One region of the Exiguobacterium sp. s145 genome, then DNA from elsewhere that is predicted to be linked to it. Evidence: riboswitches for the same ligand, from Rfam matches in the RefSeq annotation. Region 1 holds a riboswitch; the other holds the start of a gene.

Region 1 (15,079 bases):
CAAGCAACGTCCATCCGAGTTCGTCTGCCAGTTGGACGAGTTCCCACGGCATCATCGTATTGCCCATCGGTGCCTCTTCCCCGTGCAGGCGACGGTAGGACAATGCCCGTGGTGCTGCCGTCGGTCCAAGCAGACTGATGACGACGAGCGGGGCGACCCTGCTGATTTCTTTTAGGACCGTGACGGGACGCGTCGACCACTCGAGTGAATTCACGGCAAGGACGACGTCAAACGTATCATCCGCAAACGGTAATGCTTCACCGGTTCCGACGACGAAATCGAGTGCCGGTGATTTGTCACGGGCGATTCGTATCATCTCTTCCGATAAATCAAGACCTGTCACCTGAAATGCGTCCGCGAGCAGCCGGCAGGCTGTACCGTCGCCGCATCCTAAGTCGAGTAATCTACCGGACGTAATGACGGACTTCAGAAACGGAATGATTGTTTTCCGGCTGCCTGTCGTCCACATCATCTCCGATCGTTCCGCCCAGTCGGTCGCTTTTTGATCCCATAATTGTTCCGTCGATTTCATGAGAACTCCCCCTTTTGATTTCAGTGTAACAGGAAAATTTGACCAAAAGCTGAATTTTTATTGCTACTGAATGATAATTCATTTATGATGGAGATGTAGAAGGAAGCAGTGGAAAAACGGACGGCTTCTTTTTTTGTCAGAATAATGAATGGTTGTTCATTCAATTACGAATCAGGGGGTCTATCATGGCGAGTCAAATCGGTCAGCCGACCACAGTACACACGACGAAACATATTCAATTCGCCGTCATTATCGGTTCAGGGGTCATGGGGGCAGGAATTGCCGCACACCTTGCGAACGCGGGAATCCGGACATTGATGCTTGATATCGTACCAAAAGAATTAACGGCGCAGGAAACGAAACAAGGATTGACGCTGGAAGATGCGGCAGTCCGCTCACGGATTGCCCGCGACAACCGGCAAAAGCTGCTGAAACAAAATCCGGCACCACTCGCTTCAAAACAATTGATTGATTTGATTGAAGTCGGAAATCTTGAAGACGATCTCGACCGTCTCAAAGAAGCCGACTGGGTGATTGAAGTCATCGTCGAACGGCTTGACGTTAAACAACAGTTGTTTGCGACGATCGAACCGTTTTTACGCGAAGATGCGATCGTCAGTTCCAACACGTCAGGGATTTCGATTGAAGCGATGCGAGAAGGACGGTCGGACTCGTTTAACGCCCGGTTCCTCGGCACGCACTTCTTTAACCCGCCGCGTTACTTGAAGCTGCTTGAACTGATTCCGACACGCGACACGAATCCGGAAGTTGTCCAGTTCATGAAACAGTTTGCCGAAGAGCGTCTCGGTAAAGGGGTCGTCATCGCAAAGGACACACCAAACTTCATCGGGAACCGGATCGGGACATACGGTCTGCTCGTCACGATGGATGAGATGAAAAAAGGCGGCTATTCGATCGGGGAGGTCGATTCCGTCACTGGACCATTGCTCGGTCGTCCAAGCTCAGCGACATTCCGGACGCTTGATGTCGTCGGAATCGACACATTCGTTCACGTCGCGAACAACGTCTATGACCTGTTACCGGACGGAGCGGAAAAAGAAACATTTGCCGTACCGGCGGAAATGAAAAGATTGGTTGACGAAGGGTCACTCGGGGCGAAGTCGGGTCAAGGCTTCTATAAAAAAGCCGGCAAGCAGATTCTCGAACTCGATCTAACGACTTTTGAATACGTCGAAAAGAAAGCGCTTACTGAACCGTCGATCGGTCAGGCAAAAGCTCTTCCGGGCGCAAAAAATAAACTGAAGGCTGTCGTCTTTGCAAAAGACCGTGTCGGTGCCTTACTGTGGCCGATCCATGCGAAAACATTGCTCTACTCGGCGCAATTGACACACAAGATTGCAGACGACATCAAAGCGATTGACGAAGCGATGAAATGGGGCTTCGGCTGGAAGATGGGACCGTTCGAGACATGGGATGCACTCGGTGTCGAGAAGACGGTCGCGAAGATGAAACAGGACGGCTATGACGTCCCGGCCTGGGTCGATGAAATGCTGGCAGCCGGCGTCACGAGCTTCTATAACGAAGACGGCGAGTTTTACGATGCCAAGACGCAAAAATACGTCGGCAGTGCCGTCAATCCGAAAGAAATCCGCTTACGCGACGTCCGCAAATCAAACGGCGTCTTGCTTGAAAACAACGGTGCCCGTCTGCTTGATCTCGGAGATGATGTCGCAGTCCTTGAATTCACGTCGAAGAGTAACGCAATCGGCGTCGACATCATGCAGATGATCGAACAGTCGATTGATCTTGTTGAAAAAAATCACCGGGGTCTTGTCATCGCCAACGACGGCAAAAACTTCTGTGTCGGGGCGAACCTGGCGATGATGCTGATGGAAGCGGAAGATGAGAACTGGTTCGAACTCGACTGGATCATCAACAAGTTCCAGCAGTCGATTCAAAAAATCCGTTACGCGTCGCGTCCGATCGTCGTTGCCCCACAAGGGATGACACTCGGCGGCGGAACGGAAATTTCACTTCCGGCAGCCCGTTTGCAGGCCGGTCTTGAAACGTATATGGGACTCGTCGAAGTCGGTGTTGGTCTGATTCCGGGAGGCGGCGGGAACGTCAACACGTATCGTCGTCTGCTTGAGAATACACCGGACGGACTCGTCAACATCGAAAAAGCCGCGCAGAAGACGTTTGAGAACGTCGCGATGGCGAAAGTCTCGAAATCGGCTTTCGAGGCACGGGACCTCGGTTATGTCCGGACCGTCGATCAGATTTCGATGAATCGTGACCACCTGACGTTTGATGCAAAACAACTGGTCCTTGAGCTCGACCGGACCGGTTATACGGCACCGGCCCACGCGAAGATTCCGGTCGTCGGCCGCGCCGGGAAAGCGACGCTTGAACTCGCGACCCGTGAAATGTTCTACGGCGGTTATATCTCGGAACACGATTTAAAAATTGCCAGCAAACTCGCACACGTCATTGCCGGTGGGAACGTCTCGTTTGGCACACACGTCGATGAGCAGTACATGCTCGATATCGAACGGGAAGCCTTCTTGAGCTTGATCGGTGAACTGAAAACACAACAACGGATGCAACATATGCTTGTCAAAGGCAAGCCGCTTCGTAACTGATGACTGGGGGGATTCGAATGAAGGAAGCAGTAATCGTCGCCGGTGCACGAACACCGGTCGGCAAAGCAAAAAAAGGATCATTTAAATCAATGCGTTCTGATGAACTCGCAGGCATCGCCATCAAGGAAACGTTGAAACGCGCGAACTACACGGGAGCAATCGATGATGTCATTCTCGGATGTGCTTTACCGGAAGCGGAGCAGGGGATGAACATCGCCCGTTACGCGTCGGTCCTCGGGGGACTGTCGCACGAAGTACCGGCAATCACGATCAACCGGTATTGCTCAAGTGGCTTACAGTCGATTGCCGATGCCTCGATGAAAATCATGACGGGTCAAGCAACGGCCGTCATCGCCGGCGGACTCGAATCCATGAGCCAGGTGCCGATGCCGGGGCACGTCGTTCGACCGAATCCGTCAATCGTCGAAACAGAACCGGAATATTATATGAGCATGGGACATACGGCAGAACAAGTCGCTTCGACCTATCAAGTCTCACGCGAAGATCAAGATGCCTTTGCACTGAAAAGCCATCAAAAAGCAGCCGCTGCAATTGCGTCCGGCAAATTCGCCGATGAAATCGTGCCGGTGACGGTCACGGAACAGTTCGTCAATGATGAGTTGAAGATTGAAGAAAAGACGTGGGTCGTCGAACATGACGAAGGTGTACGCGCCGATTCATCACCGGAAGGTCTCGCCAAGCTCCGTCCGGCCTTCCGCCTCGGCGGCAGTGTCACAGCGGGGAACTCGTCTCAGACATCAGACGGTGCAGCCGCCGTCTTGATCATGGAGCGCGAAGAAGCAGAACGCCAGGGCCTGCCGATTCTCGGGAAATTCAAATCGTTTGCCGTCGGCGGTGTTCGTCCGGAAGTCATGGGAATCGGACCGGTCGTCGCGATTCCAAAGGCACTTGAACTCGCCGGCATCACGCTCGAAGACGTCGGATTAATCGAATTGAACGAAGCCTTCGCGTCCCAATCGCTCGGTGTCATCCGGGAACTCGGTCTGAACGAAGATATCGTCAACGTCAACGGCGGCGCGATTGCGCTTGGTCATCCGCTCGGGTGTACCGGAACGAAACTGACATTAACACTCTTGCATGAAATGAAACGACGGAACGTCCAATATGGTGTCGTCTCGATGTGTATCGGCGGCGGCATGGGTGCAGCCGGTGTATTCGAACTAGTTGAAGGAGGAACAGGACAATGAGCCAAACGACAAACGAATTGATTAAAGGTGGAAGTTTTGTACTGGATGAGTTGCAGGCGGATCGTCTCTTTACACCGGAAGATTTTTCAGAAGAACACAAAATGGTTGGTGACATGACGGCGAAATTCGTCGAAGACCGTGTCGTTCCAGTCCTCGACCGGATCGAAAAACATGAGTTCGAATTGTCGGTCGGTCTCCTGCGCGAAGCAGGCGAGCTCGGTTTGCTCGGTGCTGATGTCCCGGAAGCATACGGCGGCTATCAGATGGATAAAATTTCGTCTTCGATCATCACGGAGAAGTTTGCCCGCGGTCGCTCGTTTGCCCTCAGTTATGGTGCTCACGTCGGGATCGGTTCGTTGCCGATCGTCTTCTTCGGGAACGAAGAACAAAAGCATAAGTACCTGCCGAAACTGTCGTCTGGTGAATGGATTGCGTCTTACGCGTTGACAGAACCGGGCTCAGGGTCGGATGCCCTCGGTGCGAAGACAACGGCAGTCTTGAATGAAGCCGGCACGCACTACATCCTAAACGGAGAAAAACAATGGATCACGAATGCCGGTTTCGCCAGTCTGTTTGTCGTCTACGCGAAAATCGACGGTGACAAATTCACGGCTTTCCTCGTCGAAGGTTCGTATCCGGGTGTCTCGACAGGACTCGAAGAACAGAAGATGGGAATCAAAGGATCGTCGACGCGGACATTGATTCTTGAAGACGCGGAAGTACCTGTTGATAACGTCCTCGGAGAAATCGGCCGTGGTCACGTCATCGCCTTCAATATCCTCAACGTCGGTCGTTACAAACTTGCGGTCGGTGCGGTCGGATCATCAAAACGGGCGATTGATCTCGCCGTCCAGTATTCGAACGAACGCAAGCAGTTCAAGACACCAATCAGTTCGTTCCCGTTGATCCAGGAAAAACTGGCAACGATGGCAGCGCAGACGTATGCGATGGAAAGTTCGGTTTACCGGACAGGCGGTCTGTTCCAGGACAGCCTCGATCAGTTGTCGGACGAAGAAAGCAAAGACGGCAAGAAAATTGCGGATGCAATCGCCGAATACGCCATCGAATGCTCGATGAATAAAGTCTTTGCATCCGAGACATTTGATTACGTCATCGATGAAGCAGTCCAGATTCACGGCGGTTACGGCTTCATGGCCGAATACGAAGTCGAGAACATGTACCGTGATTCGCGAATCAACCGAATCTTTGAAGGAACAAACGAAATCAACCGTCTGCTTGTACCGGGCACATTGCTGAAGAAAGCGATGAAAGGCGACTTGCCGCTGCTCGCAGAAGCACAACGTCTGCAAAATGAAGTGATGAGCTTCATGCCGACGGAAGTCGGATCGGAGCCGCTTGACCGTGAACGTCATCTGCTCGCGATGATGAAAAAAATCTTCCTGTTGACGGCCGGAACAGCGGTCCAGAAATATCAGGACAAGCTCCAAGGCGAGCAGGAAATCCTTGCGAACACAGCCGACATCATGAGTGCGATTTATGCGCTTGAGTCAGCAATCGTCCGGACGGAAAAAGCGATTGCCACGAAAGGCGTCGAGAAAAACGAATTGAAAATCCGTTATACGGAAGTCTTCGCACAACAAGCGTTCGAAGGCGTCGAGCGTGACGCGAAAGAAACGCTTTATGCTGCTGCAAGCGGAGATGAACTCCGGATGCTGCTGTCGGCATTGAAAAAGTTCAGCCGATACCAACCGATTAATTCGATCGGAACGAAACGCCAGATTGCGAAACGTTTGATCGAATCAAATAAATATACGGTCTAAGTCAGGTTTACTGATTCGCCTTTGCAGGGAAAATCTCTGTAAGGGCGAATTTTTTCATTGAAGGAGGTAGCAAACATGCGACACGAATTGACAGAACTCCAGTTTGCCATCGACTATTACAAATCACTCGAACGGCTTTCCGGGGAAGAATGGGAATTACCGCTTGCCGTCGATAAATGGACCGTTCAGGAATGTGTCAGTCATCTGTTTCTGTGGGACCGGTATTATCTCGATCATGCCGTCTCGAAGTTACCGGATGAACGATTGACGCTTGTTCAAACCGACTATGATGAGTTCAACCGCCTGGCGGTCGAATATGCCCATCATATCGATGCTCTCGCCTTATTGAAAAAAGCCATCGGTGTCCGCCGGGAACTGGTCACACTCCTCGACCGGCTGACGGACGAACAATATGAGCGGACGTATGGAGGGACCTTTCAGCCGAAAGCGTTCGTCGAATCCTTCATCGCTCATGACCACCACCATCAAGATCAAATCGATGCGGCATTGGCGCGCTTGAAACGCAACTGATGCATCTGCTAATCTGAAGTCAGAGGTGATGAGAAAATGGTAACAATGTACGGTTATCCAAAATGCAGTACGTGTGTCAAAGCAAAAAAAGCACTGGAAACGAACGGGGTCGAAGTCGACTACAAGCATATCGTCGACGAGACACCGAGTGCCGAAACAATTCGGGAACTGCATCAAAAGAGCGGCGAACCGCTAAAGAAGTTTTTTAACACGAGTGGCCAGTCGTACCGGTCGCAAGGGATCAAGGACCGTTTACCGGAACTTTCCGAACAGGAGCAATACGAATTGCTCGCAAGTGACGGGATGTTGCTGAAGCGTCCGATCGTCACGGACGGGCAAGACGTGACCATCGGTTTCAAAGAAGAACTCTATCAAGGAAAATGGTATTAAGAAGGCTAGTTCATTTGGTATACTGAAGGCGTTAGTCCACTATAGATCACAGGGGGAATCGCAAATGAGTCAAGTCAAAGACAATCTACGTTATTCGGAAGAGCATGAATGGGTCGAAGTAACAGGAAACAAGGCACGAATCGGGATTACGGATTTCGCGCAACACGAACTTGGCGATATCGTCTTCGTGGAATTACCGGAAGTCGGCGATACGATTTCTGCCAACGAGCCGTTTGGTTCAGTTGAATCGGTCAAAACGGTATCTGAATTGTACGCACCGATTTCAGGAAAAGTCGTTGCCATCAATGAGTCACTTTCTGATTCCCCGGAACTCGTCAACGAATCACCATTCGAAGGTGCATGGATGGTCGATATCGAGATCGAAGATGATGCCCAAGTAGAAGCGTTGATGGATGCAGCTGCTTACAAATCGATGATCAACGAGTAATACTTACCGAAAAGGCGGCAAGGAAACGCTATCGTTTCCTCGTCGTCTTTTTTTCTGTATACTGGCACAAGATAAGACAAAACAGAGGGGGAATGGAACGGATGAAAGAAGTCACACAGGTCCCGGAAAACGGTTTTTTGTATGTCTATGCACCGATGTGTGGGACGTGCGCCATCGCCAGCCGTATGCTTGCGGTCGTCGAAGCGACAAAAGACGAAGAATGGATCATGCAGGCAAACGGAAACTTTATTCCGGAATTTTTAGAGCAGGCGCAGGTCATGAGTGTGCCGGCCTTATTGAAAATCGAGGATAATCAAGTCGTGTCAAGGCTTTATGCGTTTCAATCGGTTCAAAATGTCTTTACATTTTGTGCTGAGTAAGAAGGGAAATCCATCCGAGATTTCTCTTTACGCTAAATTGTCGGAATATTTACAATAATTCATTGACAATGCTAAATTATGAATGGTATATTCATATCAACTTCTAGAAATGCTTTTATAGGAAGTCTGGCAGAGATATGAGTTGGCTGTTGCTTTTCATTCCAGAACCGTTCAAAAAAATCCTCCATTGTTTGGTTGTCTCCCCTTAAGTCGTCCCCCAAAGACGAAGCGGCGCAAGGAAACAATTCGGGATTCGAGCAGGAGATCTGTCATGGGAGTCCAGTTCAACTGATATGTCGAAAAGGCGCCGTCCTCTGATACGACGAACGAAGAAGTTCGTGTCAGAGCTGGGTTTTCCTTCGTGGCATTTCTAACCACATTATTCGTGTTGCCGGTTCTCCGGCAACGCCTTTTTTTTGTTTTCCAAAAAATTTAAAGCAGTCGTCTTGCCATTCGGAAATCTCCCTGCTACAATGCGATTAAGGTAAATTACTTTAATTCATATCCGATTAGTCGGAATTAAAAGAGAGATACGGAGGACGAACAGGCATGACAGTACGTTTTATGGATGTTTTTACAGAGTGGGCGTCAACATACGACGACACAGTAACGGGGCATGATCCGGAGTACAAAGAAGTCTTTCGTCGTTATGAAGAAATATTGGATACCGTCGCAACGAAAGCTGTCTCACCGGTCGTTGAGTTCGGGGCCGGAACCGGCAACCTGACACAGCGGTTGCTGGAGCGACATGATCATGTTCTTGCCGTTGAACCGAGTCCAGAGATGCGGGATATTCTCATCAACAAGATTCCGGAACTTCCGGTGCAGGACGGACACTTCCTGTCGTTTACGGCGGACCATGCGAAAAGCTTTGTTTCGACCTATGCGTTTCATCATCTGACGGATGAGGAAAAGGGAGAAGCCGTTGATTTGATGGCGAAGATTTTGCCGCATGACGGAAAAATCGTCTATGCCGATACGATGTTCGTGTCGGAAGAAGCGCGTTTGCAGACAATCGCTGAAGCGAAAGCCCAAGGGTTTAACGGACTCGCAGAAGATTTGGAACGCGAGTTTTATCCACTGATTCCGGTGATGGAACAGATTTTTGCATCGCGCGGATTCGATGTTTCATTTACACAATACAATCACTTCGTCTGGCTCGTAGAAGCCGAGAAAATGGGGGAATAAATCATGACACTCAAAAAAATGAACGTAGAAAGCTTTAACCTGGACCATACGAAAGTCAAAGCACCTTATATCCGCGTCGCCGGTTACAAAGACGGTAAAGTCGATCAAGTCGTCAAATACGACATCCGCTTCACACAACCGAACGTGGAACAAATGCCGATGCGTGCGATGCACACACTCGAGCACTTACTCGCTGAAAATATCCGCAATTACTCGGATGACGTCATCGATGTGTCGCCGATGGGATGCCAAACAGGTTTCTACATGGCGATGATGAACTTCGATTCGGTCGAAAAAATGAGCGAACTCGTTGAGAAAACATTAAAAGACGTCTTAGCAGCAGAAGAAATTCCAGCGCAAAACGAAGTCCAATGCGGATTTGCAAGCGCCCACGACCTTAAAGGAGCGAAGCACTATGCCGAGAAAATGCTTGCCGGTCGTGATGAATGGGACATCGTCTTCGGATGATCGCGAAATCAGTCCGCGACCTCGTCGGAAATACGCCGCTCTACGAGATTACTTCATTCGATTTGCCTGCTGGTACGCGGATTTTGGCGAAGCTCGAATGGATGAACCCTGGGGGCAGCGTCAAAGACCGCCTGGGCATTCAACTCGTTGATGCCGCGATCGAACAGGGATATGTGACACGAGGCGGAACGATCATCGAACCGACTGCCGGCAACACCGGCATCGGTTTGGCGCTCGCCGCTAAAAAATATGACCTTCAAGTCATCTGTGTCGTTCCGGAAAAGTTCAGCCAGGAGAAACAGACGTTGATGCGAGCACTCGGCGCGACTGTCGTCAACACACCAACTGAACTCGATATGCAAGGCGCAATTGATAAAGCAAAAGAACTGGGACAAACGATTCCGAACAGCTATGTCCCGCTTCAATTCGAAAACGAAGAAAATCCGGTTACGTATCAGCGGACACTTGGTCCTGAGCTGATGGCGGAGCTGGATCAGATTGATTGGTTCGTTGCTGGATGCGGTTCAGGTGGAACGTTTGCCGGAACAGCGGCGTATTTAAAAGAACGTCTCGGGACAAAAGGTGCAATCGTTGAACCGGAAGGATCGGTCCTCAACGGGGGACCAGCCGGACCGCATAAGACGGAAGGCATCGGGACGGCCAAATGGCCAAGTCTCGTTTCCCGTGACTTAGTGGATGAAATTCATACGATTTCCGATCATGACGCTTTTACGAAAGTCCATGAACTGGCGGCCCGTGAAGGATTGCTCGTCGGCAGTTCGGCCGGCGCGGCACTCGTTGCAGCACTTGATCTGGCACATCGTTTTCCCGGCAGTACCATCGTCACCGTCTTTGCGGACAGTGCCGAACGGTATTTAAGCCAACAAATCTTTGAAAAGGTGGACGAGACACATGCGTAAAAAGACAGCATTGATTCATGGAGGAACAGGCGTCGATCGAGCAACAGGTGCCGTTACACCCCCGATTTATCAGACAAGTACCTACAAACAGGAAAAAATTGGTCAGTTAAAAGAAGGATATGAGTATTCCCGGACAGCGAACCCGACACGGACGAGCATCGAACGTCTGATTGCCGATCTTGAAGGCGGTGCACGCGGTTTTGCCTTCGGATCAGGGATGGCAGCGATTCACGCGGTGTTCAACCTGCTCGAATCAGGCGACCACATCGTCATGACAGATGACGTCTACGGCGGGACATTCCGTTTGATGCAGCGTGTCTTACCGAAGTTCAACATCCAAGTGACGTTCGTCGATACGACGGATCTCGCGGCGACGGAAGCTGCGGTGCAAGACAACACGAAGATGCTGTATGTCGAAACACCGACGAACCCGTTGTTGAAAGTTACAGATATCGCAGCAGTTGCTGAGATCGCGAAACGCAACAACTTGAAACTCGTCGTCGATAACACATTCGCGACACCTTACTTGCAACAACCACTCGCTCTCGGCGCAGATATCGTGCTGCACAGCGCGACAAAATACATCGGCGGTCATTCGGACGTCGTCGCCGGACTTGTCGTTGTCAACAGCGACGAGCTCGGAGAAGATCTTCACTTCATCCAGAACTCGACCGGCGGTATTCTTGGACCGCAGGACAGCTTCCTGCTCGTCCGTGGATTACGGACGCTTGGTATCCGGATGGATGCAATCGAAGAAACATCACACGATCTCGTTCAGTTCTTACAGGAACAGGACGTCGTTTCAAACATCTTCTATCCGGGACTGGCATCACATCCGGGTCACGCGACACAACAGAAACAGGCGACCGGTTTCGGCGGAATGATCAGTTTTGATGTCGGTTCAGCAGAAAATGCGGAGAAACTCGTCGAAGCGACACATTTCTTCACATTGGCTGAAAGTCTTGGAGCGGTCGAGAGTTTGATTTCCGTTCCGGCACGGATGACGCATGCGTCGATTCCAGCAGAGCGTCGCGCAGAACTCGGAATTACAGATGGTCTCGTTCGGATCTCGGTCGGTCTTGAGGACGCGGAAGACTTGAAAGAAGATTTGGCACGTGCTTTCAGTCTGCTTCAACCGGTTTCAGAAAAAACTGTTTGACAAGCAAAATAACCCCTGCTAATATTCAGATTATATTAAAAATAACTAAATACCGATAACTCTTATCGAGAGTGGTGGAGGGACTGGCCCGATGAAACCCGGCAACCGCGGAATTTATTCCGAAGTGGTGCTAATTCCAGCAGACGATTGTCTGCAAGATGAGAGCAAATGGTTTTGTGTACTGAAAAAGTGCGCGCGTTTGCTCTAAAACGTGCGCACTTTTTTTATGTTTAGGAGGGACCGTATTGATTCGCTTACAGGATGTAGGAAAGATTTATCGCTCGAAGCGCGGATCGGTTGAAGCCGTCGTCAATGTCGACTTGTCAATCGAGCGCGGTGAAATTTTTGGAATAATCGGTTATTCAGGGGCAGGGAAATCAACACTGATTCGTTTGCTGAACATGCTTGAGGCACCGACGAGCGGCTCGATTCAAATCGACGGTGTCGAAATGACGGCGCTCAAACCAAAAGAATTACGGGGCGTCCGTAAAAACGTCTCAATGGTGTTCCAACACTTTAATCTGCTTTGGTCACGGACAGTCGAAGAAAACATCATGTTCCCGCTTGAGCTCGGCGGTTATCCGAAAGCCCGTCGTAAAGAACGGGTTGCCGAACTGATTCAGCTCGTCGGACTCGACGGACGTGAAGGCGCTTATCCGTCGCAACTGTCAGGTGGACAAAAACAACGGGTCGGGATTGCCCGGGCACTGGCATCCAATCCGGACGTCTTACTCTGTGACGAAGCGACAAGTGCGCTGGATCCAAAAACGACCGACTCGATCCTCGAGTTGTTGGTCGACATCAACAAAAAATTAAAACTGACCATCGTCTTGATCACACACGAGATGCATGTCATTCAGAAAATCTGTCACCGGGTCGCCGTCATGGAAGCCGGGAAAATCGTCGAACAGGGACCGGTCGCAGAAGTGTTCCGTCACCCGAAACAGGCGATGACAAAAGAATTCGTCAAACAATTGACGTCACCATCTGAAAACGAATTGACGTTTGCGAAATTACGCGAGCGCTATCCGACCGGAAAAATCGTCCAGCTGACGTTCGTCGGTTCGACGGCGGAAAGTCCGATCCTGGCCGAAGTCATGAAAGACTCGAACTTATTATTCAATATCATCGGCGGAAACGTCGGACAGATGCAGGACGGGGCACTCGGAACGCTGTTCATTCAGTTGCTCGGTTCGGAAGAGGAAGCACAAGTGGTCATCGCCAAACTTCAAGCGAGTGACGTTGAAGTGGAGGTGGATCACCGATGAGTACATTTTTTGCAGATGTAGATTGGGATATGGTCTGGGAAGCAACAGGCAGTACGATCTATATGACGGCCGTTGCGGGACTTGCAACGTTTGTCCTTGGACTGGCAATCGGTCTGTTGTTATATGCGACGAACGAAGAATTATTGTTTAAAAACCGGACACTGTATTCCGTGCTCAGCTTTTTAGTCAATATCTTCCGTTCGATCCCGTTTATCATTCTATTGATCCTGTTGATCCCGATCACGAAAATCATCGTTGGATCATTCTTAGGACCAACGGCTGCGCTACCTGCGTTAATTCTAGGTGCAGCACCGTTTTACGGCCGGATGGTCGAACTGGCGCTTCGTGAAGTCGATAAGGGTGTCATTGAGGCGGCTGAATCGATGGGAGCAACGAAGTTTCAAATCATCTATAAAGTCCTGATTCCGGAAGCCTTGCCGGCAATCGTCTCAGGAATCACCGTTACGCTTGTCGCACTCGTCGGTTACACGGCAATGGCCGGGTTAGCCGGTGGTGGTGGACTAGGGGACATGGCCTTCATCGAAGGATTCCAGCGTTCACAAAATAACATCACGGTCATCGCGACACTGTTGATTCTTGTCATCGTCTTCATCATTCAAATTATCGGTGACCTGCTCGTCAAAGCCATCGATAAACGGTAACACCTATCTTATTTAACCTTGGGAGGAATCATTCATGAAACTTTGGAAAAAATTCGTCGGCACAGCAGCCGTATCGGTCTTAGCAGTCAGTCTTGCAGCATGTGGAGAAGAATCTTCATCAGGCGGTGGCGATTCAAAAACACTCGTCATCGGAGCGTCAAACGTTCCCCACGCTGAAATTCTCGAGCACGTCCAAAAAGAATATGAAGCAAAAGGCTATAAACTCGAAATCAAAAAGTTCCAGGATTACGTCCTGCCGAACAAAGCACTCGCTGAAAAAGAAATCGATGCGAACTATTTCCAACACGTGCCGTACCTGGAGCAACAGGAAAAAGAAAACAAAGACTATAAATTCGCGAGTGCCGGCGGCGTTCACGTCGAACCGCTTGGTGTTTACTCTAAAAAATACAAGTCTTTGGATGAATTGCCAAAAGGTGCAACGATCTTAACGAGCTCAAACGTCGCTGAACGCGGACGTGTCTTGACGTTCCTTCAAAACGAAGGACTGATCAAGTTGAAAGACGGTAAAACAACCGATGCACAGCTCAAAGACATCGCGGAAAACCCGAAAAACATCAAGTTCAAAACAAACATCGAAGCGTCACTCTTACCGCAAGCTTACAAAAACAACGAAGGCGACGCGGTCCTCATCAACACGAACTATGCGATTGACAACGGGTTGAACCCGTTGAAAGATACGATTGCACTGGAAGATGAGTCTTCACCGTACGTCAACATCATCGTCACGCGTGACGGCGATGAAAAAGACAAACGCGTCACAACATTGCTCGATATTCTCCACGAGAAAAAGAACCAGGACTGGATCACAAAAGAATACAAAGGTGCGGTCGTACCGGTCAGTAAATAATCTGCTCGATGAATGCATTCTTCCTATATAATGGAAGAATGCATTATTTTTTTGTGCGAAAGGGGGATTTCCATGCAACGTTTGAAACAGCTTCATCCACTGACAGTCGGCGTGTTACTCGGGACGTTTTTCGCCCGGCTCGGAACCTTCATCACGATGCCATTTTTTGCGATTTACTTATCGGTCGTCCTGAAATTCAGTCCGGTTGATGTCGGCTGGATCCTCAGTATCTCGGCCATCGCCAGTCTGGTCATGAGTTTCGTCGGCGGGACATTATCCGACCGCTACGGCCGCCGGACGATGATGCTCAGCGGAACGTTTGGTTTTGTGCTTGTCTTTATCGGACTGGCCCAGGTCGAGACCTTTTGGGCATTCTTCATCCTGAGTGCCTTAAACGGTATTTTCCGGTCCATCTTCGAACCGTCCGCCCGGGCGTTGATCAGTGATACGACCGATGAAAAGAACCGGCTGTTCGTCTTTAACATCCGTTACACCTGCATCAATATTGCAGCTGCGATCGGACCGGGGATCGCCTTGTTGCTCAGTGCCGGCAATACGGCGGTTACCTTCTATATTACGGCGTTCGTTTACTTCGGCTACGGCGTCGCGATTTTCATCCTGTTCCGGCGTCATCCGATCACGGAAAGTCACGGCGGGAAAAAGGTGTCGTTCG
Region 2 (15,079 bases), on a different contig from region 1:
AGTGATCCTCTTCCCGCCAGACTTCCATTTGCTTAACAGTTTCCTGCAGTACCCACTGGGTCAGCCGATGGATCAGACTGTACTTTTCAGCGAGCGGAATGAATTCCGCCGGTGAAATGAAACCGAATTTCGGATGATTCCAGCGAATCAGGACTTCCGCCTGCTCGACCTTGCCTGTTGCCAGCGCAATTTTCGGTTGATAGACGAGATTAAACTCTTTAAAGTCCGTCATGGCCCGACGGAGGGAACCGACGATTTGTTGTTCCCGGCGATCCGAATGGAGCAGTTCATCGTAGATGACAAAACGGTCCCGTCCTTCATTTTTCCCTGCACGCAGGGCGCTTTCCATTTGACCAATCCGCATTTCCAGTGTATCCGTAATATTCGGAACGATGATGCCGATGGTCGCAGTCAAATGAATCTCCTGCCCGTCGAGAAAAATCGGTTGCCGGATTGCTTCCAGGACATCCGTGAAGGCCTCTTCGAGCAGATCGGGATGGATGTTTTGAATCAGGAAAAATTGGGTTCCATTGTAACGGATACAAGCTTCATCTTCTTGAAGTAACGCTTTGATCCGGTCCGAGAATTGCCGAATGACGATGTCTCCCTGATCAAAGCCGAATGTATCATTGATCCATTTGTACCCGTCCAGATCGAGCAACGCCATCGTCATCCGCTTTTTCGTCCGGCTGTATTGTCCGTCGACTTTTGACATATGATGATCCAGCCAACGGCGATTGTGCAATCCGGTCAAATGATCCGTATATGCCATCATCTGTAAGGCCCGCCGTTCAAGATGAATATACAGTCCGACGATCAACAGAACGATTAAAAAGATTGGAACTGCCACGTCGCTTAAGATATTTGATGTGACGGGGCTGGCTGAGACGTCCACTCCCGAAGCACCGGGAACACAAAACGTCGTCCCGAGCATTCCGACATAGTGCATCGTTGAAATACCAAACCCCATTAAGATGGCAACGGGAATCAAAATTCGTTTTTTATCGACATGCCGTGTCATATACAGCAACAGGAGAGCGACATAAGCGACCGTGATGGCAATCACAATCGATAACGTGAATAACGCCGCATCATAGCGGACATCCCCATCGAACTGCATCGCAACCATACCAAGATAATGCATCATGGCGATTCCCGTCCCCATTAACGTTCCGGCGATGATGACTTTTCTTCGCGTCAACTCTGAATAATATAAAAGATAAAAGGCAATCCAGGCAGCCGTCACGGCGGGTATGATCGACAAAAACATCAGCACCCAATCGTATTTGACCGGTACCGCCAGCTCAAATGCGCCCATCCCAACGAAGTGCATGCCCCAAATCGATAGTCCCATCGTCAAGGAGGAGACGAACAATGCTCTTTTCTTTAAAGATACGGCTTTTGCCAACCGGCGATTTAATTCAAGTGAGGCATAGGATCCGACAATGGCCACGATGACCGATAGGATGACCAATGTCTCTTCGTAATGTTTCGTTAAGGTGATCCATTCATTCATGATAAGTGCCTCTCTTTTTTGACTGACATTCCTATTAGTATCGTCTGCTTACCGGTATTTTTTCAGTCTTCTGAAGAAATTTCATTAGAATGCGTGTGCTTTTTTCTAAAAGAGGCGGATATACTCGAAAAACGAACAAAAAAAGGGATGCTGTTGATATCGCATCCCTTACTGTTATCTCTCATTCACTGATTGTTATAACGCGACGGAAGCCACGACTTCGCCGGTCGGTTTTTCTAAATCCGGTTCAGGTTCGACTGTGATGGCGACCGCATCAATTGTTCCGTCTCCTTTGATCGGGAAGACAGCTGCCGCTTCCCCGTCCTGTTCGATGACCCCGTTCGCACGAGGCGTATCACCTTGAATCGTCCACAGTTGATACAACTCACCCTTCTTCAGCGGCGGTAAATCTTTCAGTTGGACAAGCATGAATTCCTGATCATCTTTTGTAAAAATCATGCTTGACCCCTTAATTGAGGCCGTACTTTCAAAGTTGCCCATTCCTTTGACTTCGTCCATCGCAAACTCTTCCGCCGGAGAAGACTCGTCTTGCGACAAGAAGTAGGCGTTGGCACCAAGTGACAGGATCAAGGCGGCTGCGATACTCATCAACCATCCGAGCGGCACAGACCGTTTTTTCTCTTTCTTCGATCGTACTGCGTCGAGGTCAGACAAGTGCGTCTCCTCTACAGCCGGTTTTTCAACTGCTGCTTGCACCGGTTTTTGTCCTTGTTTCGTCGATCCAAGGACTTCACCGAGAATTCTTGACTTCATGCCGGTTGGTATCGGTCGTTCCGGAAGTGATTCCGCGATGGGCAGCATCAAGTCTTGCATCTCTTGGAGCGCCTGTTTGCAGTCATCACAAGTCGCCAAGTGTGCCTCGAACGCGTCGCGATCGGCAGCTGATAATGTTCCGTTGAAGTAATCGATTAAATCATGACAACGTTCTTCCATCAACGTTCCCTCCCGTCTAGTAATTTCCGGAGTGCCTGGATAGCACTCCTTATTCTGGTTTTCACCGTTCCAAGCGGTAAATTAAGCTGATCTGAAATTTGTTGTTGTGTCAGACCTTTAAAATAAACGAGTTCAATTAACTCTTGTTGATCGGGTTTCAGTTCATTGACGGCATCGCGGACTTCCGTCGCTGTTTCCCGCTGCATGACCGTCCGTTCGACCGGTTCATCATATCCGCCGTCCCGCTCCTCGACTTCAATCGTCGGTTGGCGTTTCTCGCGTCTCAGACAGTCGAGCGCTGCATTGCGGGTAATCGTTAATATCCAAGAGGAGAACTTTCCTTTATCGGTATTAAAATCGACCCGTCCGTTCCAAATCTTCATCCAGACTTCCTGGATGACTTCTTCTGATAAACGATCATTGTTCGTAAAGCGATGAGCGAATGAGAACAACAGTCTTTCATACTTGTCATACAGTACTTCGAGAGCTTGTTCATCTCCACTGCGCATCTGATGATAAAGCGATTCATCGGATTGAGTATGCATCCTTCTCCTCCTTGGTGATCAGTCAGCCTTATCATATAGTATACGCAAGCTGACGCAAAATCGTTTTAGTTTTTCACTTTATTTCATTTTTTTGTCCACCACATCCATATTCCCTATTCCACTGAAAAATATAGCTGAAAAAAGCGGTTAGATTGACAGCAATACCGTGATGGGCATAGCATAAAGGTATCGAACAGACGGATTGCATCTTAGAATGGAGGAAAATGAATGGATTACGATCGTAAAATGAAGAACCGGGTCAGCCGGATCGAAGGACAACTTCGCGGTATCTTGCGAATGATGGAAGAAGGACAGGATTGCCGTGATGTCATCACGCAACTGTCGGCTGCCCGCTCCGCCATTGACCGGACGATTGGTGTCGTCGTCAGCTCCAATCTGATCGAGTGTGTCAAAGAAGCCGAACAATCCGGCGAAGGACAGACGGAGGAATTGGTTAAGGAAGCCGTTAACTTGCTGGTAAAAAGCCGCTAATCGATTCCTTGGAATCGTTGATAGTCTTGCTCTGCTTGGATGCGGTGCAAGACTTATTTTTGTTTCCGCTGTATGTTTTGGAATCGAGATAAAAAGGAACAATAAAAGGCATGACGAAAAGTGACTTGAACATGAGGAGGAACCGAATATGGCTACGTATCAACTCGATCAGGACCACAGCTCCATCACATTCTCAGTCAAACACATGATGATTTCAAAGGTTAAAGGAGAGTTTCGTGACTTTACCTTCGATGTCAGTGGAGAAGCACATGATTTGGAAAACGCTTCTGCTGTCGTAACGATTCCGGTCGCTACGATAGACACACGCAGTGCGGACCGCGATACACATTTGAAATCAGCTGATTTCTTCGATGTCGAGCAGTATCCGAACATTACTTACCGTGTGACTTCGTTTAAAAAACACTCCGGTGACGAATATGAAGTGACCGGTGATTTGACGATTAAGGATGTTACGCGGACAGAAACGTTTAAGGTCGAGTATGAAGGCAGCGGTGTTGATCCTTGGGGTAATACACGTTCCGGTTTTGAAGTCGACGGGAAGATCAAACGGGAAGACTACAATCTCACCTGGAACGTCGCGCTCGAAGCCGGAGGTGTTCTGGTCGGCAGTGATGTGAAGTTCCAATTGCACCTCGAGTTCATTCACGGGTAATTATTAGAGATCATAGTAGATGTAGGGGGAAATCAGATGACAGTTTCACTTTTTATTGATGTTGCATGTAAGACCGGGGAGTCGCCCGTCTATGACGCTAAAACCAAACGATTTTATTTCGTCGATATTCCGGGCAAGCTTCTTTTTTCATATGATTTAACGACAGAGGCTTTAAAACCGTACCAAGTACCAAGTGCCATCACCTCGATCGCTTTGACGGATGCGCCGGATTTCCTTCGTGTCACGTCGGCACATGGTTTCGGAACGTTTGATTTAAAGGAAGGACACCTCTCACTGGAAACCCAATTGACGCTTCCTGACTCCGACCGGATGAATGACGGGAAACTTGATCCATCGGGTCAGTATGTGGCCGGAAGTATCAATGAAGAGGACGGCGAGACCGCTTCCCTCTATCGTCTGCGTCATGACGGTTCCGTCGATGTCCTCCTCGAAAACTTAACGAACTCGAACGGACTCGTTTGGTCCGAGGACGGTAAGACACTCTATCACATCGATACGCCGACGAAAAAAGTCTATGCCTTCGACTATGCTGCGGATCAACCGTTGACAAACCGCCGGGTGGCCATCGACTTAGAGGACGAAGACGGTTTCCCGGATGGTATGACCAAAGACACGGAAGGTCATGTCTTCATCGCCCATTATGCCGGATCATGCTTAACACGCTGGAATCTTGAAACCGGTGAAAAACTCGCCCAGATTGATTTCCCGGTTTCGAACCCGACTTGTCCGATTCTGTACGAAGACCGTCTACTGGTCACGACAGCAGCAGACGGGGACGATTCCGAACATGCCGGAGCCGTTTTCGAAGTGACGTATTAACACATTTGCTCCCTCACGAGAGGGAGTTTTTTTGTAGACGTCTGTACTAAAACAGGCGATACTAAAACAGAAGTGTATATTATGACGAGGGAGTGTAATCGGATGCATATTTCGACGATCGAACGACTTCATCAACTGCAAACAACGCCGTCCTTCTTCCCGGTCAACTGTTACTTATTTGAAGAAGCGGACAGCCTCACCCTGATTGATACGGGGATTTCACTGAATTCCAAAGCGATTTATTCCGTCATCAAGTCGTTTGACAAACCGTTACAGTCCATCATCCTGACTCATGCACATGCCGATCACGTCGGATCCCTTGATTTTTTAGCAAGTGCTTTCCCGCTTGCCGAAGTCTCGATCAGTTACCGGGATGCGGCTCTCCTCAGCGGGGATGAGTCGTTGCGCGAAGGCGAGACGACACCGCTGAAAGGCGGCATTCCAAAAAACATCAAAACCCGTCCGGACCGGTTGCTCGAAAGCGGTCAACAGATCGGCAGTTTAAGTGTCATTGCTTCTCCGGGACACACACCGGGTTCCATCTCCCTGTGGCATGAAGGCAGTCGGACGTTGATTGCCGGTGACGCCTTCCAAACCCAAGGTGGTCTGGCGGTTTCGGGGGACACGCGTTGGCAGTTCCCCTTCCCGTCACTTGCGACCTGGGATAAGGAAGTCGCCCTCCAATCGGCACATCAGTTGACGGAATTGACACCGGACGTCCTGGCAGTCGGTCACGGACCGCTCGTCGTCGCACCAAGCTTCGATATGCGCCAGGCAGTCGACCGGTTCGAACAGCTCTTATCCTCGAAAAAGCGCAACGGCTATACGTAAAAAAATCAGCTGGTTCAAAAAAATCCGGACATTTCCTGCTCCTCATTTAGAAATGAAGAGTAGAAGATGTCCGGATTTTTTCTGTTGACCGTCGCCGCCAGTTAAGGCATCTCATATTGGTACAATCGGGCTTCGTACGGTGCCAATCGATTGATGTCCGCGGTCTCATAATTCGTCAGAATCAACTGTTCTTCCGGTAAACCAAACGTCGTCGTCACCGGTTCATCATGGACGTTCAAGACGATCCGCCAAACCACTCCGCCCAGGACCCGTTCATAGACATACAGGTACGGATCCTGAATCGCCAGATCACGATAACCTCCGTAAACCATGACCGGATGAGTCTTCCGTAAATCAATCAGTTGCCGGTAAAACACCAGCACGGAATGCGGATCCTGTTCCGCTGTTTCGACGTTGATGTCACGGTAGTTCGGATTGACCGTCATCCATGGCGTCGCTGCGGTGAATCCGGCTGCTTTGCCGGTATTCCACTGCATCGGTGTCCGTGAATTATCTCGCGCCCGCAACTGCATCGAGGACAGGACGGTTCCGGGTGATTCGCCGGCGGCAATCCGTTCGGCGTATTGATTCCGAAATGCGACGTCCTGATAAGACTCGGGATCAGAAAAACGAATGCCGGTCATGCCGATTTCTTCACCCTGATAAATGTACGGGATGCCCGGTAACGTGTGCAGCATCAAGCCCAGTAGCTTGGCACTTTCGACACGATACCGTTCGCTTCCGAACCGGGTCACCTGACGGGTGTGGTCATGGTTATTCAAAAACTGTGACGCGACTCCGCTCGGATAAAGCGCTTCGTACCAACGCTTCTGGATTTGTTTGAAGCGCGGTAAATCCATCGTCTCCATGTCATCCGCGACTTCGAAGTGAAACAGCGTCCGCAACTCATTCCGTTCCTCACCGACATACAGTAACCCGTCTTCCGGGCCGACGAACGGAATCTCACCGACGGTAAAGAGATCGGTTCCCGCCAGTACTTCCTGGTGCATCTCCTGCAAGAATTCATGAATGCCCGGCTGGTTCCCTAAGTAGGATAAATTCAGAGGATCTGCGACATCATCATACGTCGCCCGTTTCTTGATCAGGTTGATGACATCCATCCTAAAGCCGTCGATTCCTTTCTCGGCCCACCACCGCATCATCGTATACACAGCCTGCCGGACTGCAGGATGTTCCCAGTTCAAGTCCGGTTGCTCCGATGCAAAGGAATGGAAGTAATACTGCTGGCGTGTCTCATCCCACGTCCAAGGGCTCGGCGCAAAATACGACCGCCAATTGTTCGGCGGCGTTCCTTTGACCCCGTCCCGCCAAATGTACCAATCGGCTTTCTCGTTTGTCCGACTGCTGCGGGATTCTTTAAACCACGTATGTTGATCACTCGTATGATTGACGACCAAATCAAGAATCAGTTTCAGTCCCCGTTCATGGGCGGACGCAATCAGTTCTTCCAGATCCGACATCGTTCCCGCCTTCGGCATAATCGAGTAATAATCCGAAATGTCGTATCCGTTATCGACATCCGGTGATGTATAACAGGGATTTAACCAGATGACATCGACACCAAGGGAAGCGATGTAATCGAGTTTTTCAATTACTCCGCGTAAATCGCCCATCCCGTCTCCGTTCGAATCTTTAAAACTGCGCCAATACACTTGATAGACAACGGCTTCTTTCCACCAGGCCCGATTCATCCCATCATCTCCTTTGTGATTCAATCGTATTCTAGTTCAGTGTATCAAAAACACGAAAGCCATCGGTTCTTTTTCCCAAAATTAGGCGAGAATACTCCCACTTCTAAACGAAGTGAAAGTGGGAGATGAATCGCCAGCCTGTCTTTCGGGTATATTCCCTTCAAAGGAGGTGAAAAATGGTGTTGAAGCACAAGGCCTACAAATTCAGAATCTATCCGACAAAAGAGCAGGAAATCCTGATCGCGAAGACGATTGGCTGTTCGCGTTTCGTCTTCAACCACTTCCTGGCGAAGTGGGATGAAACGTACAAGACCACTGGAAAAGGACTGTCCTACGGCTCTTGTTCCAAAGAAATTCCCTTGTTGAAGCAGGAATTCGACTGGTTGAAAGAAGTCGATAGTACATCTGTTCAAACGAGCGTCAAATACCTTGCCGATGCGTTTGACCGCTTCTTCAAGAAGCAGAATGAACGCCCTCGATTCAAGTCGAAGCGAAACCCCGTCCAGTCGTACAAGACCAACATACAGGGCAAGTCTCAACTTCCTGAAGTCTCGATTGTGTGCAAAAAGCTCAAACTTCCTAAGCTGAAATGGGTACGTTTCGCCTATTCGAAACAGATCACAGGCCGTATCTTAAATGCCACGATTAGACGCCACGCTTCAGGTAAGTATTTCGTTTCCCTGCTCGTCGAGCAGAAAATCCACGAAATGCCGAAAACCAGTTCGTCCATCGGCGTCGATGTCGGACTCAAAAACTTCGCCACCCTGTCGGACGGAACGATGTACAAGAACGATCGTTACTTCCAAACACTTGAGAAGAAACTGGTACGCGAACAGCGTAAGCTCTCCAGTCGTCAACGCGTCGCTCTGAATAAAAAAGTCAAGCTTTCCGAGGCGAGGAACTATCAGAAGCAGAAGCGAAAGGTTGCCCGTATCCACGAGAAGATTGCCAACAAGCGCACTGACTTCCTGCACAAGGTATCGACTGAGATCGTCAAAAACCACGACGTCATCGGCATCGAGACCTTGCAGGTGAAGAACATGCAGAAGAATCGCAAGTTAAGCAAAGCCATCTCAGACGTCAGTTGGTCGGAGTTCTTCCGCATGCTCAAATACAAGGCGGACTGGTATGGGAAAACCGTCGTGAAGGTCGGAAAGACCTTCGCATCAAGTCAACTCTGCTCGAGTTGCGGTCATCAACACAAGGACGTGAAACATCTAGGCTTGCGAGAATGGAAATGTCCGAATTGTGGGATCCACCATAATCGTGATGTGAACGCAGGATTGAATCTCAAACGAGAAGCTGAACGTATCTTAGCTTCTTCAACCGTCGGGACGACGGGGTTAGCCTGATCAATTTTCGACCGTTAGGTCGGATAACTCAGGAATCCTCCACCTCTAAGCGAAGCGAAGGTGGAGGTAGTTCAACAATTATCAGCAATTATTAAAAAACTCTTTTCTTTTTTCTGAAAATTCGTTATCCTTGACGACAATACCCAACAAGGAGGAAGACAGATGAAACATTTCGCCCCATCTATTGCGATTGATCGGTTACCCGCTCCGGTCTTTGCCGAGCTCGCCCAGCGGATCGGTGCCGTCAAGGCTGCCGGTCATGACGTCATCACGCTTGGTCAGGGAACACCGGATCAGACGACACCCGTACATATTCTGGATGCCTTGAAAGAAGCGATCAATGACGCTTCAAACCTCCAGTACCCGCCGTTTCGCGGACACGATTTCCTCAAACAGGCTGTCGCGGATTTTTATCAGTCAGAGTTTGGCGTAAACATCGATCCGGCCTCTGAAGTCGCCATTTTGCTCGGCAGCAAAGCCGGTATCGTCGCTTTACCGCAAACGATCGTCAATCCCGGTGAAGGTGTCATTGTTCCTGATCCCGGATACCCGGATTACTTATCCGGCGCCGCCCTTGCCGGAGCTTACCCGATCACATTGCCGCTCCTTGCGGAAAATGCCTTTTTACCTGACTACACGTTACTTGATACGACAGATGTCGAACGGGCCCGGATGTTGTTCCTCAACTACCCGAGCAATCCGACCGGGGCGACGGCAACAGCGGAAGCCTTCGAGCAAACGGTTTCCTTCGCTGATGCGAACGACATTTGCGTCGTCCACGACCTCGCCTACGGCGGAATCAGCTTCGACGGTCCGACCCGCAGTTTCCTCCAGACGGAAGGCGCAAAAGACGTCGGAATCGAACTGTTTTCATTATCGAAACGTTTTAACATGTCCGGTTTCCGAATCGCCTTCGCCATCGGGAATCCGTCCGTCATCGCAAGTATCGAGACGTACCAGGAACACTTATACGTCAGTGCTTTCACACCGATTCAACAGGCAGCAACCGTCGCTCTTTCAAGCGATCAGACGTGTGTCCGCGAACTGAGCGCTCTGTATGAAGCCCGGCGTGATGCCTTGTTCGGAAAGTTACAGGAAATCGGTTGGGACGGACCGATCCCGGGCGGTTCGTTCTTCGTCTGGTTGCCGGTCCCGTCCGGCTACACGTCCCAAAGCTTTACCGATCACCTGCTCGACGAAGCGCATGTCGCCGTCACACCGGGACATTTCTTCGGCGAATACGGGGAAGGTTACGTCCGGATCAGTCTGATTGCCGACGCCGAACGATTGGTCGAAGCGGCAGAACGGATTGGTCAATTGAATCTGTTTCGTCAGACCGTTGCGGAATAATTCTGAAAAAACGTTTGACAAATGGGAATGATTTCCGTTACAGTAAGTCCCAACAGCATATCTACTTATCGAGAGCGACCGAGGGATTAGGCCCAACGACGTCCGGCAACCACCTTTAAGGAACGGTGCCACATCCTACAGAATGTTTCATTCTGAGAGATAAGTTACGAAATCTTACACTTCGTCGCTTTTTTCTGGTTGCTCTTAACTGGAAAAAAGCGATTTTTTTGTATAGGGAGGAAACGACAGATGATTGAATTTAAAGGGATCACCAAACGGTTCGTTCGTGACCGGACACCAATCTTTGCATTACGCGACGTCAATTTAACGATTCAACAAGGTGAAATCTTTGGCATCATCGGTGAATCCGGTGCCGGAAAAAGCACCCTGCTCCGTCTGATCAATGGACTGGAGACACCGACACAAGGAACGGTTAAAGTATCGGGTATCAATCTGTCGGATCTCTCAAAAGGCAGCTTACGCGAACTGCGATTGAACATCGGGATGATTTTTCAACACTTTCAACTGATTCAATCCCGGAATGTCGCCGACAATATCGCCTTCGCTTTAAAGGCTGCCGGCGTCAAACGGACTGACTTCCCACAACGGATTAAAGAGCTCGTCTCCCTAGTAGGGCTTGAAGGCTTCGAGACGAATTTCCCGAGTCAGCTCAGCGGCGGTCAAAAGCAACGGGTCGGGATTGCCCGTGCCCTTGCGAATAATCCGAGCGTCCTGTTATGTGACGAAGCCACGTCCGCTCTTGATCCGGTCACGACGCTGCAAATTCTCGAACTGCTGAAAGACTTGAATGAACGGCTTGGCCTGACGATCATTCTCATTACCCATGAAATCGATGTCGTCAAACAGATTTGTCACCGGGTTGCCGTCATGGCGCAAGGTGAAGTCGTTGAAGTCGCCCGTACATACGACCTGTTCAGTCAGCCGGCACATGATGTCACGAAACATTATGTCGATACGGCACTCCAGATCGAGTTACCGGAACGGATCTTGCGAACGACACCGGGAAAAATTATCCGCCTGCAATTCACAGGTGAAAAGACCGGTGAAAGTACGTTATCGGAAGCAATTAAACAGTTTGATATTTCCGTCAGCATCCTCCACGGTAAGGTCGACTATATCCAGAACGTCGCTTTCGGAGTGCTGATTGTCAGTTTGACCGGTCCGACCCTTCACGTGAACCGTTCCTTGACGTGGCTCGAAGAACAACTTCACACGCTTGAGGTGATCCAGGATGTGGCTTGAACGCATTGAAATCATGTTACCGGAGCTTGCGAAAGCGTTAGGTGAGACCGCCTTAATGGTCGGAATTTCACTGGGCTTTGCTCTCATCGTCGGCATTCCACTCGGGATTTTGTTGTTCATCACGGACCGCGGATTGTTTTTCCAGAACGTCTTCGTTCGCAGCATCTTGGACTTTTTCGTTAATATCGTCCGTTCGTTACCGTTCATCATCCTGCTCGTCGCGTTGATTCCATTGACACAATTATTACTCGATAACACGATTGGTCCGACAGCGGCTTCCGTCAGTCTGAGTGTCGCTGCCATCCCGTTTCTCGCCCGGCTCGTCGAGACATCGCTCCGTGAGATTCCACCGGGATTGATTGAAGCAGCGGAAGCATGCGGCGCGACACCGGTGCGGATCATCCTGAGCGCCCTTTTACCGGAAGCCCTTCCCGGCATTATTCAAGCCGTCACCTTAACGACGATCAGCCTGATCGGTTTTTCCGCCATGGCGGGTATCGTCGGCGGTGGCGGTGTCGGTGACCTGGCTATCCGCTTCGGCTATTACCGGTACGATAATGTCGTCATGATTGTGACAATCGTCGTCCTCGTCATCATTGTTCAAAGTATTCAAGGGCTCGGCAATGTTCTGGCCCGTCGTGCTGATAAACGGTAACTACAAATAGAGAACTTCAAGGGAGAGAATGAAGATGAAAAAACGTTATGCCTTTTTAGCAACAGGATTACTCGGTGCCGGAATTCTTGCCGGTTGCGGTGACAGCAGTGCCAAAGAAGACAATAAATCGATCAAGATCGGCGCAACGAGCGGTCCCTACAGTGACATGGTCAAAGAAGCAATTCAACCCGGGCTTGAAAAGAAAGGCTACGACGTCGAAATCGTCGAGTTCGGCGATTATATTCAACCGAACATCGCGCTCGGCAGTGGTGATATTGATGCCAACCTGTTCCAACACTCCATCTACCTGAAGACGTTTGCCAAGGAAAAGAACCTCGATCTCAAAGGACTGATCACTGTCCCGACGGCACCGATGGGATTGTACAGCAAATCCTACAAATCGCTGGATGACGTCAAGACAGGAGCGGAAGTCGCGACACCAAACGATCCGACGAACCAGGCCCGGGCACTGAATCTGCTCGCTGACCAAGGTTGGATTGAATTGAAAGCCGACACGGATCCACTGACGGTCTCTGAAAAAGATATCGTCAAGAATCCGAAGAAACTGGTCATCAAACCGCTCGAAGCCGCCCAACTGCCGCGTGCCATCGAAAGTGTCGACATCTCTGCCGTTCCGGGAAACTTTGCGTTAGCCGCGAAATTTGATTTGCTGGATGCACTAGCACTCGAAAAAATGGATGAGCAGTATCGGAATCTGGTCGCCATCAAAACATCGAATGCCGATAAACAACTGGCGAAAGATTTGACGGCTGTCGTCAAATCGGATGACTTTAATAACGTTATCGAAAAATCATTCAAAGGATTCAGTAAACCGGACTGGGCAAACTAACATAACTCTTTTTGTATATCAGTTTATCTAAAAATGATATAAAACCCCTGAAACAGCTGCCTCCCTTTACAAAAAAGAGGTGGAACGATTTCAGGGGTTTTCCATTGAATGATGACTCTTGGAGAAGTCACGTCTTCCGCTCGACTTCTATGGGAAAAGGAAGCTTCGCTTCCGTCAGGAACAGGCGAGACCCGGTCATCAAACAGATGACAGCTAGCTTGCGTTCCGCCCGAGAAAAGCGAGCGAAGAAGACAAGGCTTCGTCAATCAAAAGCCTTCTCTCATTTTTCAAGATAGAATTCAAATCTATGTGGTGCGTCATCCATCTACAGATTGATCCACACAAAAGAACCCCCATTCTGCTTTCGCAAAATCGGGGTGATGCGTACACTTCGTTTTAAATGTTGCTTCAGGGTGTCCGGAAATTAATCGTAAAGTACGGTGCATTGTCACGGAACGCGACACCGGTATCCGCCTGTTCGAAGGTCTTGTTCATGATGTTATCGCGGTGTCCTTTGGAGTTCATCAAGCCCCAGTGCGCTGCAAAGACATTCGGATAGCCCATCGACAGATTTTCTCCGGCTGCCGAAAAGCGAATTCCGTTTTCTTTCATCCGGTCAAACGGATCACGTCCTTCCGGATCGGTATGAGAGAAGAAATTATTCTTCGCCATGTTTTCGCTGTGTGCCCGCGTGACCGGTTTTAAGGGACTGTACGGTGTCAGCGCTGCGAGCTTATAATCGGCCCGGTCCCAGTTCATCAGACGCAACATCAGCTTCTCATCTGTCGTTCGCAAGGCAGTGGACGCCTTGCCGTAAAATCCGCTTTTCTTCGCTTCGACTTCTTTTGGGATCGCGAGTGTCGCTTTGACTTTATCGCCGTCGTGCTGATCAAAGAAATACGTCACGTACCGGCCATTCTTTTCATAGACGGCGGCATGATCGAGATTCAGCAAATAGTTCGTATTGCCTTTCCGGTACGACTTGACGGCTTTCCAGCCTTTTTTCGCAAGGGTCGATTCCGTGTCCTTATTTAAGACGGCCCCTTGCGTCGTCACACCGTTTTTCGAACGGTACTTTCCGTAATCCTTTCCGTCTTTCGTCAACGCCACGAACTCCTCTGTTGCCGTCCGCCTGACTTCCCAGTCATAACCCGGGTATTCACTTGTATATCGATCAATCAGCGTTCCGCCGCTTTTCGGGTAATCCGCTTCTGCTTGTTCCATCGGGGTATTCTCATAACTGAAGAAAGCGACCGCTGCTACTCCGAGTACTAACCACTTTTTCATGTACCTTTCGCCTCCTCATGTCTTCCATTACCCTAATTTTAAAAGAAATGCGTCTGTTCGAACAGTCTAAGCTGTCGTTTCAAGTGAAATCACACGATTCCCTGTTCCGCTTCACAGTTTTGACACATCTCAGATTTTTTGTGCAAAAGAGGTCTGACGTCTTTATTTATCGCATTCTCACACCATTATCATACATAAAATAAACTATTCTTTCCCTGTTGTTAAAATGTGTGAACATTCTTTTATTTTTATTCCCTTTAAATGTTGTTGCCGTTCCTGAAAACCCTCGCTATCATTAGAATTCGTAAGGAAAAAATAAGGAAATTTTATATAATATTCACTTCCAAAGGAGTATGCCATGATTCTACTTTATTTTATCTATGAATCGATTACGTTTTTACCGATTCAACAGTATCTGTTTTCCGGATGGCTCATTTTAGTTTTGTTGACTGTCTCATTCAGTCTCGCTAATGCCCATGAAGAAGTCCATATCAGTCAACGGTTCGGTTTCGAACTCCTTGTTCCGGGTGTCGGTCATCTGTTACGCAAACAATTTCTTCCCGGTCTTGCCATTATCCTGTTATTGATCATCATTCATTTTACGTACATGTTCCGTGTCATCCCGTTAAACCTCGCGTTACTGCTTACCCTCACGATTAGTCTGCTGTCCTTTTTCTCTCTCTTTATCCGAATACACAAAAAAGCGGACAATTAGACTGACCTAGCAATATGAGACACATATAAAACACCTTGATTAGG

What was found. Region 1 has a riboswitch for S-adenosylmethionine ahead of KNQ07_RS08955 (methionine ABC transporter ATP-binding protein). Riboswitches for the same ligand answer to the same signal wherever they lie in the genome.
Region 2: it holds a riboswitch for S-adenosylmethionine, as region 1 does, so the genes downstream of both, KNQ07_RS14340 (methionine ABC transporter ATP-binding protein) here and KNQ07_RS08955 (methionine ABC transporter ATP-binding protein) in region 1, are expected to answer to the same signal.

What each region holds. Positions count from the first base shown of each region.
Region 1 is NZ_JACSMV010000009.1:53,800-68,878, reverse strand. It holds gene KNQ07_RS09015 (class I SAM-dependent methyltransferase) at 1-532, opposite strand, end outside; gene KNQ07_RS09010 (3-hydroxyacyl-CoA dehydrogenase/enoyl-CoA hydratase family protein) at 718-3,135, shown strand; gene KNQ07_RS09005 (acetyl-CoA C-acetyltransferase) at 3,153-4,343, shown strand; gene KNQ07_RS09000 (acyl-CoA dehydrogenase family protein) at 4,340-6,124, shown strand; gene KNQ07_RS08995 (DinB family protein) at 6,200-6,655, shown strand; gene KNQ07_RS08990 (arsenate reductase family protein) at 6,692-7,045, shown strand; gene gcvH (glycine cleavage system protein GcvH) at 7,110-7,493, shown strand; gene KNQ07_RS08980 (thioredoxin family protein) at 7,595-7,873, shown strand; gene KNQ07_RS08975 (class I SAM-dependent methyltransferase) at 8,423-9,061, shown strand; gene KNQ07_RS08970 (S-ribosylhomocysteine lyase) at 9,065-9,529, shown strand; gene KNQ07_RS08965 (PLP-dependent cysteine synthase family protein) at 9,526-10,449, shown strand; gene KNQ07_RS08960 (bifunctional cystathionine gamma-lyase/homocysteine desulfhydrase) at 10,442-11,608, shown strand; SAM riboswitch class I at 11,668-11,773, shown strand; gene KNQ07_RS08955 (methionine ABC transporter ATP-binding protein) at 11,854-12,876, shown strand; gene KNQ07_RS08950 (methionine ABC transporter permease) at 12,873-13,538, shown strand; gene KNQ07_RS08945 (MetQ/NlpA family ABC transporter substrate-binding protein) at 13,573-14,406, shown strand; gene KNQ07_RS08940 (MDR family MFS transporter) at 14,479-15,079, shown strand, end outside.
Region 2 is NZ_JACSMV010000025.1:40-15,118, reverse strand. It holds gene KNQ07_RS14390 (putative bifunctional diguanylate cyclase/phosphodiesterase) at 1-1,516, opposite strand, end outside; gene KNQ07_RS14385 (anti-sigma factor) at 1,712-2,470, opposite strand; gene KNQ07_RS14380 (RNA polymerase sigma factor) at 2,470-3,015, opposite strand; gene KNQ07_RS14375 (metal-sensitive transcriptional regulator) at 3,244-3,507, shown strand; gene KNQ07_RS14370 (YceI family protein) at 3,656-4,180, shown strand; gene KNQ07_RS14365 (SMP-30/gluconolactonase/LRE family protein) at 4,217-5,020, shown strand; gene KNQ07_RS14360 (MBL fold metallo-hydrolase) at 5,123-5,851, shown strand; gene KNQ07_RS14355 (alpha-glucosidase) at 5,953-7,563, opposite strand; gene tnpB (IS200/IS605 family element RNA-guided endonuclease TnpB) at 7,740-8,915, shown strand; gene KNQ07_RS14345 (aminotransferase class I/II-fold pyridoxal phosphate-dependent enzyme) at 9,078-10,265, shown strand; SAM riboswitch class I at 10,328-10,431, shown strand; gene KNQ07_RS14340 (methionine ABC transporter ATP-binding protein) at 10,515-11,528, shown strand; gene KNQ07_RS14335 (methionine ABC transporter permease) at 11,518-12,183, shown strand; gene KNQ07_RS14330 (MetQ/NlpA family ABC transporter substrate-binding protein) at 12,218-13,033, shown strand; gene KNQ07_RS14325 (CAP domain-containing protein) at 13,442-14,320, opposite strand; gene KNQ07_RS14320 (hypothetical protein) at 14,679-15,035, shown strand.